One region of the Frigoribacterium sp. CFBP 13729 genome, then DNA from elsewhere that is predicted to be linked to it. Evidence: predicted binding sites of a transcription regulator. Region 1 holds the regulator's gene; the other holds the start of a gene.

Evidence for each region. Region 1 encodes LexA, which represses DNA repair genes until DNA is damaged. Its sites were predicted from a motif close to TCGAACANNTGTTCGA; they were not measured.
Region 2: a site for LexA is predicted at 1,830-1,845, ahead of IFT77_RS02790 (DNA polymerase III subunit alpha). Genes of this name have one in related genera too.

What each region holds. Positions count from the first base shown of each region.
Region 1 covers NZ_JACYUR010000002.1:814,122-819,328, forward strand. Annotated here, with positions in the region: gene dapF (diaminopimelate epimerase) at 1-334, shown strand, start outside; gene IFT77_RS10220 (methyltransferase) at 409-1,032, opposite strand; gene hflX (GTPase HflX) at 1,114-2,685, shown strand; gene lexA (transcriptional repressor LexA) at 2,762-3,448, opposite strand; gene IFT77_RS10235 (LysM peptidoglycan-binding domain-containing protein) at 3,701-4,075, shown strand; gene IFT77_RS10240 (histidinol-phosphate transaminase) at 4,157-5,207, shown strand, end outside.
Region 2 covers NZ_JACYUR010000001.1:625,988-631,194, forward strand. Annotated here, with positions in the region: partial or broken gene IFT77_RS02780 (glucose-6-phosphate dehydrogenase) at 1-164, opposite strand, end outside; gene IFT77_RS02785 (aromatic acid exporter family protein) at 350-1,711, opposite strand; gene IFT77_RS02790 (DNA polymerase III subunit alpha) at 1,894-5,207, shown strand, end outside.

The sequences.
Region 1 (5,207 bases):
CCTCTCCTGGGTGCCGGTGCTCGACCCCGCGCCCGCCGAGGGCGCCAACGTCGAGTTCGTGGTCCCGTCCGACCCGCTCGTGGTCGACGGCATCGGTCGCATCCGCATGCGCGTGCACGAGCGGGGCAGCGGCGAGACGCTCTCGTGCGGCACGGGTGCCGCGGCTGCGGCACTCGCCGTGCGGCACTGGGCCGGTGCGGGCGCGCCCGACGACTGGGCCGTCGAGGTGCCGGGCGGCGTGCTCGGGGTCCACGTCGCGCCCGGGGCCGACGGTGAGCACGTGTCGCTCAGCGGACCGGCCGAGCTCGTCTTCAGCGGGGCGCTGACCCTTTAGCGTCCGTCCGTCCGCCACGCGTGGGCGCCGGGGCCCCGGGCCGCGAGGGCGCACGCCCTGTCGTCGTCGCTCGTCTATGCGAGGGACGAGGAGGCGCGACGGGCCCGCAGCACGCGGTATCCCTTGCTCGTCGAGGCCCGCTCCACCTGCACCACGTCCGCCATGGTCGCGTTCATCCACGCCTGGAGCGAGTCGGCGCCGAGGTTCTTCTGCACGACGAGCCAGGCGTCGGAGCCGGGCTCCAGGCGAGGGAGCCACGTCTCGAGGAGGCCGTGCAGCACTTCCTTGCCGACGCGGATGGGCGGATTCGACCAGATCGATGCGAACACGACGTCGTCGGGAACACCGTCGGGCGTCACGGCGTTGACGTTGACGAGGCCCGCGGCCCGTGCGTTCTCACGGACGAGGTCGAGGACCCTCTCGTTCACGTCGACGGCCCACACCGTCGCGTCGGGTGACGACAACGCGAGGCTCAGTGTGATGGGGCCCCATCCGCACCCGACGTCCAACAGGTCGCCCGTCGCGGGCGGCTGCGGTGCACCGGCCAACAGGACGGCCGTGCCCGGGTCGACCCTTTCGGGGCTGAAGACGCCCGACGCCGTCGTGAGCGTCAGCTCTCGCCCTGCGAGGGTCGCCGTGATCGTCCGCCGACGCAGCTCGCTCTCCGGGTTCGGGGAGAAGTAGTGGTCGTTGGTCACGCACGACAACCTACCGAACATCAGCTGCCTGGCCCGTGACGGCCCAGGCTCGACCCCCTCCGGAGGGCTAGTATCACTTCGATGACAGACACCCCCACGACCCCGCTCGACGACGAGCGCGACGGACAGCACGGCGACGACGTCGTGGCTCGGGTCCTCGAGCGTGCGGCGTCGCGGGCGTCCGCCTACACGATCTTCTCGCCGGCCCAGGCGATCCAGACCCGTTCCCTCGACGCATCGGGCGACGGCGACCAGTACGACCGCGAGGACCGCGCCGCGCTCCGTCGCGTGGCCGGCCTCTCGACCGAGCTCGAGGACGTCACCGAGGTCGAGTACCGACAGCTCCGCCTCGAGAACGTCGTCCTGATCGGCGTCTGGTCGCAGGGCTCGCTCTCGGACGCCGAGAACTCGCTCCGTGAGCTCGCCGCGCTGGCCGAGACCGCGGGCGCCTCGGTGCTCGACGGCCTGCTGCAGCGTCGGCCGAACCCCGACCCCAGCACCTACCTCGGCAAGGGCAAGGCGGAAGAACTGCGGCAGACCGTGGCCGCCCTCGGCGCCGACACGGTCATCGCCGACACCGAGCTCGCACCGAGCCAGCGGCGTGCGCTGGAGGACGTGGTCAAGGTCAAGGTGATCGACCGCACGGCCGTCATCCTCGACATCTTCAGCCAGCACGCGAAGAGCAGGGAGGGCAAGGCGCAGGTCGAGCTCGCCCAGCTCGAGTACCTGCTCCCTCGCCTCCGTGGCTGGGGCGACTCGATGTCGCGTCAGGCCGGTGGCCAGGTCGGCGGTGCCGGCGCGGGCATGGGCAGCAGGGGCCCCGGCGAGACGAAGATCGAGCTCGACCGTCGCCGGATCCACACGCGCATGGCCCGCCTGCGACGCCAGATCAAGGAGATGAAGCCGGCACGTGACGCCAAGCGCGCCAACCGCGACCGCAACGAGGTGCCCTCCGTGGCCATCGCCGGCTACACCAACGCCGGCAAGTCGAGCCTGCTCAACCGGCTGACGAGCGCCGGCGTCCTGGTCGAGAACGCCCTGTTCGCGACCCTCGACGCGACCGTCCGCAAGAGCGCGACCGCCGACGGCCGTCCCTTCACCTACGCCGACACGGTGGGCTTCGTCCGCAACCTGCCGCACCAGCTCGTCGAGGCGTTCCGCTCGACGCTCGAGGAGGTCGCTGGCTCGGACGTCATCGTGCACGTCGTCGACGGGTCGCACCCCGACCCCGCCGCACAGCTGGCGACGGTGCGCGAGGTCATCGGCGAGGTCGACGGCCGGGACATCCCCGAGGTCGTGGTCTTCAACAAGAGCGACCTCGTCGACGACGACCAGCGGCTGGTGCTGCAGGGGCTCGAGCCGACGGCCGTCTTCGTCTCGGCGCGCACGGGCGAGGGCATCGACGAGCTCCTCGCCAAGCTCGCCGGGCTGCTGCCCGAGCCCGAGGTCGAGCTCGACCTGCTCGTGCCCTACGACCGCGGCGACGTGGTCTCGCACCTGCACGACTCCGGCCGGGTCCTGACGACCGACTACGACGAGCAGGGCACCCGGGTCCACGCCCGCGTCTACCCGAGCGACGTCGCGGCGCTCTCGCCGTTCGTGCGCACGGACGCTGCCGACGCCGTCGAGACCGGGGAGCCAGCCGCCTCCTGAGCCGTCCGCTCCCCGCACGACGAAGCGCCTCCCGCCCGGTCAGGGCAGGAGGCGCTTCGTCGTTGTCGGGACGGCGTCAGACCGAGCGGAGCACCGCCACGACCTTGCCGAGGATCTGCGCGTGGTCGCCCACGATCGGCTCGAACGCGCTGTTGCGGGGGAGCAGCCAGGTGTGGCCGTCCCGCTGTCGGAACACCTTGACGGTGGCTTCGTCGTCGAGCATGGCCGCGACGATGTCGCCGTTCTCGGCGTCCTGCTGCTGTCGGACGACCACCCAGTCGCCGTCGCAGATGGCGGCGTCGATCATGGACTCGCCGACGACGCGGAGCATGAACAGCTCGCCCTTCCCCACGAGCTGGCGGGGGAGCGGCATGACGTCCTCGACCTGCTGCTCGGCCGTGATCGGGATGCCGGCCGCGATGCGCCCGACCATCGGCACGTGGGCGGTGTCGCCGTCGTCGCTCGTCGAGAGGATGCTCGTGACCGTGGCGACGGGGGCCGGTTCGCCCAGCACCTCGAGGGCGCGGGGGCGGTTCGGGTCGCGACGGATGCGGCCGGCGAGCTCGAGCTGGTTCAGCTGGTGGGTCACGCTCGACAGCGACTTGAGGCCGACGGCGTCGCCGATCTCGCGCATGCTCGGCGGGTAGCCGCTCTGGGCGATGCTCGCCTGGATGGCGGCGAGGATCGACTCCTGCTTGGCGGTGAGCGCCTTGCGCGGGGGCGTCGCCGGGGCGGTCGCCGTGGCGCTGTGCCGGTCGGTCATGTCTCTCCTGCCGTCGATGTCGGTGGTCGCTGGTGTACTCGTCCCACCGACTGGAACCTATCGGATCACGGCCGCCTGGCGAAACACATGTTCGAGTGTGTCGCGCATTCCTGCACCGGGTGTTCGAAGAAAGTGGTTGCCGTCGGGCTCGATCGAAGATATGTTCGGTACACGTCTTCGTGTCCGGCATTCCCGGCCGAGTGCCGGGCACGAACTCGTACGACCAACTCTCGCGGTGAAAGGAACCACCTCATGAGCAGCATCAGCAGCAGCACCCTCGGCACGACAACCGGCGCCACCGGCCCCAGCGTCCCCCGCACGCGCCTCCGCATCACGCGTCGAGGCCGACGGGTCGTGGGCGCGGCGGTCGCGCTCGGCGCAGCGGGCATCGTCGCCGCGGGCCTCCTGCTCGGCCCGGGTGCCGTGGCGTCCGACCAGGCTGCCGACGTGTCGTTCGCGCAGGTCACCGTCGAGGGCGGCGAGTCGCTGTGGCAGGTCGCGAGCGAGATCGCTCCCACCAAAGACCCGCGCGACGTCGTCAGCGACCTCGTCCGCCTGAACAACCTGCCGAGCGCCGAGGTGGCCGCGGGCCAGACGCTCGCCGTCCCCGAGAAGTACAGCCGCTGATCTGATCTGATCTGATCCGGCCTGCCCGGCCTGACAGGTCACGGTGAGGTCGGCGCTCCGCTCGCCGCCTACCATGGCCTCGTGTCCTTCAGCCTCGCCGACCTGCCCATCCGCGACGACCTCAAGGGGCTGACGCCGTACGGCGCTCCCCAAGAGCGGGTGCCCGTCGCCCTCAACGTCAACGAGAACACCCACCCCGTCCCCGCCGACGTCGCCGCCGACATCCTCGAGGCCGTCGGCGCGGCCCTCGTCGACGTGAACCGCTACCCCGACCGCGAGTTCTCGCTCCTCCGCGACTCGCTCGCGGGCTACCTCGGGCACGGTCTCAGCCGCGAGCACATCTGGGCGGCCAACGGCTCGAACGAGGTCATCCAGCAGATCCTCCAGGCGTTCGGCGGCCCGGGGCGTTCCGTCCTCGGCTTCCCGCCCACGTACTCGATGCACTCGATCATCGCGGCGGGCACCGGCAGCACCTGGCTCGAGGGTGCCCGCGACGAGGGCTTCGCGATCTCGCCCGAGACGGCGGTCGCCGAGATCGAGCGTCTCCGACCCGACGTCGTCTTCTTCTGTGGCCCGAACAACCCCACGGGGACCCCGCTCGACCTCGAGACGGTCCGAGCCGCCTACGACGTGACCGACGGCATGGTGTTCGTCGACGAGGCCTACGCCGAGTTCATGCCGGCCGGTCAGCCTACGGCGCTGACGCTGCTCGAGGGGCGGGAGCGCCTGATCGTCTCGCGCACCATGAGCAAGGCCTTCGCCTTCGCCGGTGCCCGGGTCGGCTACATGGCCGCGCACCACGCCGTGGTCGACGCCCTCCGTCTCGTGCGCCTGCCCTACCACCTCTCCTCCCTCACGCAGGCGGCGGCCGTGGCCGCTCTCGCCCACGCCGACGAGATGCTCGCGATGGTCGACGACATCAAGGCCCAGCGCGACCGCATCGTCCGTGTCCTGACCGAGCTCGGCTACAGCCCGTGGCCGACCTGGTCGAACTTCGTCCTCTTCGGGGGCGTCGACGACCCGGCCGACGTCTTCCGCCGCCTCCTGGCCCGGGGCGTGATCGTCCGCGACCTCGGGATCGAGGGGCACCTCCGGGTGAGCGCCGGCACGGAGGCGGAGACGACCGCGTTCC
Region 2 (5,207 bases), on a different contig from region 1:
ACGTCGTCCCATTCTTCGGGGCTGCGCTCGCTGCGGCCGGTGCCGATCAGCTGCACGTCGACCCCGCGGTCGCTCTTGAGCAGGCTCGCGAGACCGGGGAGGAGGAGGCGCTCGGTCAGGTCTCCCGAGGCTCCGAGGATGATGAGGGTGGTGGTGTCTGTCACAGGTACGGCTTCCGTGAAGGCGGCGACGGGTCGCCGCTCGGTGTGTGAGGGGTACGGGCTGCCGGGCCGGGCCGGGGCGGGGTCGCGGCACGCCGTGGGCGCATCCGCGAGACCGGCGCAGGGCGCGGCAGGGCGTTCGGCGACGATGCCTCCCCCACCGTACTGCGCCCGGGCCCCGGACGCCGTCAGCGTTCGCGGGCAGCGTCCTCCGCCTCGCCGTCGGCGGGCCGGTCGTCGGCGGCCTGGTCGTCGGCTGCCACGCCGTCGGCGGCCGGGCCCTGCGCCTCCTGGCGTCGCTCGCTGTCGCGCGGCGCGGTGTCGCGGGGCGCCGTGGGGTCGTCCACGGGGCCGGTGCTCGTGGTGCCGCCGACCTCGGCAGCGGCGTCGTCGGCGTCGACGTCGCCGTCCCCGTCGAGGTCGCCGACCGCCTCGTCCTCGGGGCGGGGAGCCGTCGAGTCGTCGGGGTCGAGCGCGGCGATGATCCGTCCGAGCGAGACGGCGACCGAGACGCCGCCGCTCGTGGCGACCGTCGGCAGCTCGCGGTGCGTGTCGATGGCCCGCCAGAGCTCCTCGACGTCGCGGCGGGCGGTGACGAAGGCGTCCCGGTCGTCGCCGCCGCGCCTCCTGATCACCTCTCCGACGCTGCGGACGGCACGGGCGACGACGGGGGCGAGGTCGTCGACGATGCCGATCTGGCGGCCGATCCGGCGGCCGAGGATGCCGGAGACCTCGGCGAGGTCCTGCAGGTGGAACCCGACCCGCTCGAAGACGACGAGGTCGGCGTACTCCGAGGCGAGGTCGCGGCGGCGCAGCAGCCTGCGCGGGTTGAGGCGACGTGACTCGTCGGCGTACTGGACGGCGTCGCGGACGTGCCGCAGGGTGCTCGGCAGGACGGCGACTCGCCGCTCCCAGTCGTCGTCCTCGATCGGCCAGTCCGCCTCGAACACGGTGGCGACGTCGTCGGCGCGGTCGGCGAGCGACGCCTGCACGAGCCGGAGCCGGCGCTCGGCCCGACCGGTGTAGAGCGGCGGCACCAGGACGAGGTTGACGACGACGCCCACGGCGACGCCCACGCCGATCTGCACGACGTAGCCGGTGGAGTAGTCCTCGGCGTTCGCCCCGCCCAGCAGCAGCACGAAGAGGCCGGCGGTCAGCACCCAGTCGCGGCCGGCACCCAGCCAGCGGATCCCCGCGATGAGGGTGCCGAGGCCGACGACGAGCGCCACGGCCAGCACGCCCGGCTGCCCCTCCTGCAGGGCGAACACCGTCGTCGCGAGCAGCACCCCGATCACGAGGCCGAGGATCGTCTGCAGCCCCTGCTTGAGCGACGTCTTGACGGTCGGCCAGAGCGCCAGCACGGCCCCGAGCGGGGCGTAGTAGGGGTACTCGGCGGCCACGCCGGGCACGTGGGGCGCGATCCAGTAGGCCAGGGCCGCGGCGAGCGCCCCCTTCGCGGCCATGAGGAGGCGCGGCTGGGCCAGCAGCGTCCGCGTCCACCGGGTGGCGGTCCGGGCGGGGTCCTGGGCGGCGGCTCGTCGGTGGGGCATCCGACGATGATGACAGCAGGGCGCGGTCGCCGTCCGGGGTCGTCGTGCGGTCGCCGCTCGGGTCGTGGTCCGGTCGCGGTCCGGGGTCGTCGCACCCCGCCGGGGCGACGTACACTCGTCGAACACACGTTCGAACCGACCTCGGCCGGGAGGTCCGACGAGAGAAGCACCGAGGCAGCACGATGCGTTTCACCCACCTGCACGTGGCGTCGTCGTTCAGCGCGCACTACGGCACGACGCCGCCGGCGCAGCTCGTCGAGCACGCTGCCGCCCACGGCGCGGACGCGCTGGCGATCACCGACCGCGACGGCCTCTACGGGGCGATCCGGCACATCGGCGCCTGCCGGGCGGCGGGCATCGACCCGATCGTGGGCGTCGAGCTCGGCTGCGTCGACGACACGGCCGACGAGAGCGGCAGCGCACGCGGCGGCGCCGAGGAGGCGGGGGGCGCGTCTGCCGGTGCGGGCGCCGGTCCCGGGGGCAGGGCGGGCGCCTCCTCGGTCGACCGCATCGTGGTGCTCGCGCACGGGGCGGGCGGGGGCCGTCCGGGTGCGGGCTGGGCCGCTCTCTGCCGGTTGATCAGCGCGGCGCACGGCCGGGCGACGAGGCGGGTGAGCGGCAGCGCGAACAGCGTCGCGACGATCCCGCGGTCACGGCTGCGGGCGTTCCTCCGCGGCGACGAGGGCGCGGACGCGACGGTGCTGCTCGGGCCCGACTCCGACGTGGGCCGACTGGTCGCCGAGGGGCGGCACACGGCCGCGGCGGCGTCGCTGGCCGCCTGGGCGCGCGAGCTGCCCGGCGGCGTGGCCGTCGAGGTCGTCTGCCACCTCACCGAGCCGGGCGAGAACCGCAGCGTGCGGCACGCGGCGCGCATGCTCGAGCTGGCCGAGCACGTCGGGGTGCCCGCCGTGCTGACCAACGCGGTGCGCTACCTCGACCCCGACGGCGCGGTCACGGCCGACGTGCTCGACTCGGCGGGGCACCTGGCGCCGCTCGGGGCGTTCACGCCGCAGCCGAACGCCCAGGCGTCGCTGAAGCCGGGCGACGAGATGCGCGCGCTGGCGGCCCTCGTCGCCGACGCCTCCTCGTGCCCTCGTCGCGCCGCAGAGGAGATGCTGGCCGAGACCGAGCGGCTCGCCGACCGCTGTCGTCTCCACCCCGACGCCGACCTGCGCTGGCGCCGGCCGAAGACCCCCGAGCTCAGCGCCATCGGCGTCGACGGCGATCCTGACCAGGTGCTGTTCCGCCGGGCCGAGGCGGGCGTCACCGAGCGCTTCGGCCATGCCGACCAGGCGATGCGCCGCACCGTCGACGAGCGGATGCGGTACGAGCTGGGGATCATCACGGGCTTCGGCTTCGCCAGCTACTTCCTCACCGTGGCCGACGTCTCGGCGCTCATGCGCGACATGCGGGTGCGGAACGCCGCGCGCGGGTCGGGTGCCGGCAGCTTGGTCACCTACCTGCTGCGCATCTCGAACGTCGACCCGATCGAGCACGACCTGCTGTTCGAGCGGTTCCTCGGCAACAAGCGCGAGACGCTGCCCGACATCGACATCGACGTCGAGTCGGCGAGGCGACACGAGATCTACCGGGCGATCTTCGACCGCTACGGCAGCAACCGGGTCACCCTCATGTCGATGCAGTCGACCTACCGCGGCCGGGGGGCGGTGCGCGACGCCGGCCAGGCCCTCGGGCTCGACGACGACCAGATCGACCTCGTCGCGAACAACGTCTGGCGCTCGAACGCCCGCGACCTCCGCACCGCCATGGCCGAGAAGCCCGAGCTGCGGGCCATCGCCGACCTCGCCCGGCAGAACGGCCAGATCGACCTGCTCGTCGACCTGACGGAGCGGCTCGACCGGCTGCCCCGGCACATCTCGATGCACCCGTGCGGGGTGATCCTCGGCGACTCCGACCTGCTCAGCACGACCCCGGTGCAGCCGAGCGGCATCGGGCTGCCGATGAGCCAGTTCGACAAGCACGACATGAACGACGCCGGGCTGCTGAAGCTCGACGTGCTCGGCGTCCGGATGCAGAGCTCGATGGCCTACGCGCTCGACGAGATCGAGCGGGTGAACGGCGCCCGCGCCGCCCTGGCCGGCGGACTCGCCGTCGACGTGCCCTACGTGAACCGGCAGGGGCGGGTCGAGCTCGACGAGATCCCGCACGACGACGAGCCCACCTTCGAGGCGATCCGCACCACCCACACCCTCGGCATGTTCCAGATCGAGAGCCCCGGGCAGCGCGAGCTGATCGGCAAGATGCAGCCCGACCGCTACAGCGACCTGATCGCCGACATCTCGCTGTTCCGCCCCGGCCCGATGAAGGGGAACATGGTCGCGCCGTTCCTCGACACGAAGCACGGGTTCCAGCGGCCCGACTACCTGCACCCGAGCTTCGCGCCGTTCCTCGACGACAGCTACGGCGTGGTGATCTACCACGAGCACGTGCTGCGCATCCTCGAGGCCACGATGGAGGTCTCGCTCGCCGAGGCCGACGAGATCCGCCGGCACATGGGCAAGGGCCAGGACGACGCCCTCGAGGTCGAGTTCCGCAGGCGCACGACCGCGAACGTCGACGACGACGGCAGGAGGCGGTTCACCGACGCCCAGGTCGACAAGATCTGGGCGGTGCTCAAGGGGTTCGGCTCCTTCGGCTTCTGCAAGGCGCACGGCGCCGCGTTCGCGCTGCCCACCTACCAGACCGCCTGGCTCAAGACCCACTACCCGGCGGAGTTCCTCGCCGGGGTGCTGACGCACGACCCCGGGATGTACCCGAAGCGGCTGCTGCTGACCGAGGCGCGACGCATGGGCGTGCCCGTGCTGCCGCTCGACGTCAACGCGTCGACGGACGTCTACAGGGTCGAGCGGGTGCGCGCCCCGGCGACGCCGATCGCGCCCAGCCGCCCGGGCGACCTCGGCATCCGCCTGTCGCTCTCCGACGTGCACGGCATCAGCGACTCCGAGCTCGCTCGCGTCGTCGTGGGCCGGCCCTACGAGTCGATCACCGACTTCTGGCAGCGGGCCACGCCGTCGCGGCGGCTGATCGAGCGGCTGGCGCAGGTCGGCGCGCTCGACTCCCTGGCCGGCCCCGGGCGGACGAGGGGCGACGTGCTCGCCCGTGTGCGGTCGCTGACGCAGCGCACCGCACGGCCACGCGCCTCCGACGTGCAGAACCAGCTCGACTTCTCGGTCGACGACTCGGCGGAGGTGCCCACCGGCACCCCCGACGTGAGCCTGCGCGACAGGGTGGGCGACGAGCTCGACATCCTGTCGATGGAGGTCAGCGAGCACGTGATCGAGAGCTACCGCCCGATGCTCGACGACCTCGGCGTCGTCCGGGCAGCCGACCTGCGCGACCACTGGAACGGCACCACCGTGCTCGTCGCGGGCATCCGGATCGCCACCCAGACGCCGCCGATGCGCAGCGGCAAACGGGTCGTGTTCATCAGCGTCGACGACGGCACGGGCTGCGCGGACGCGACGTTCTTCGAGGA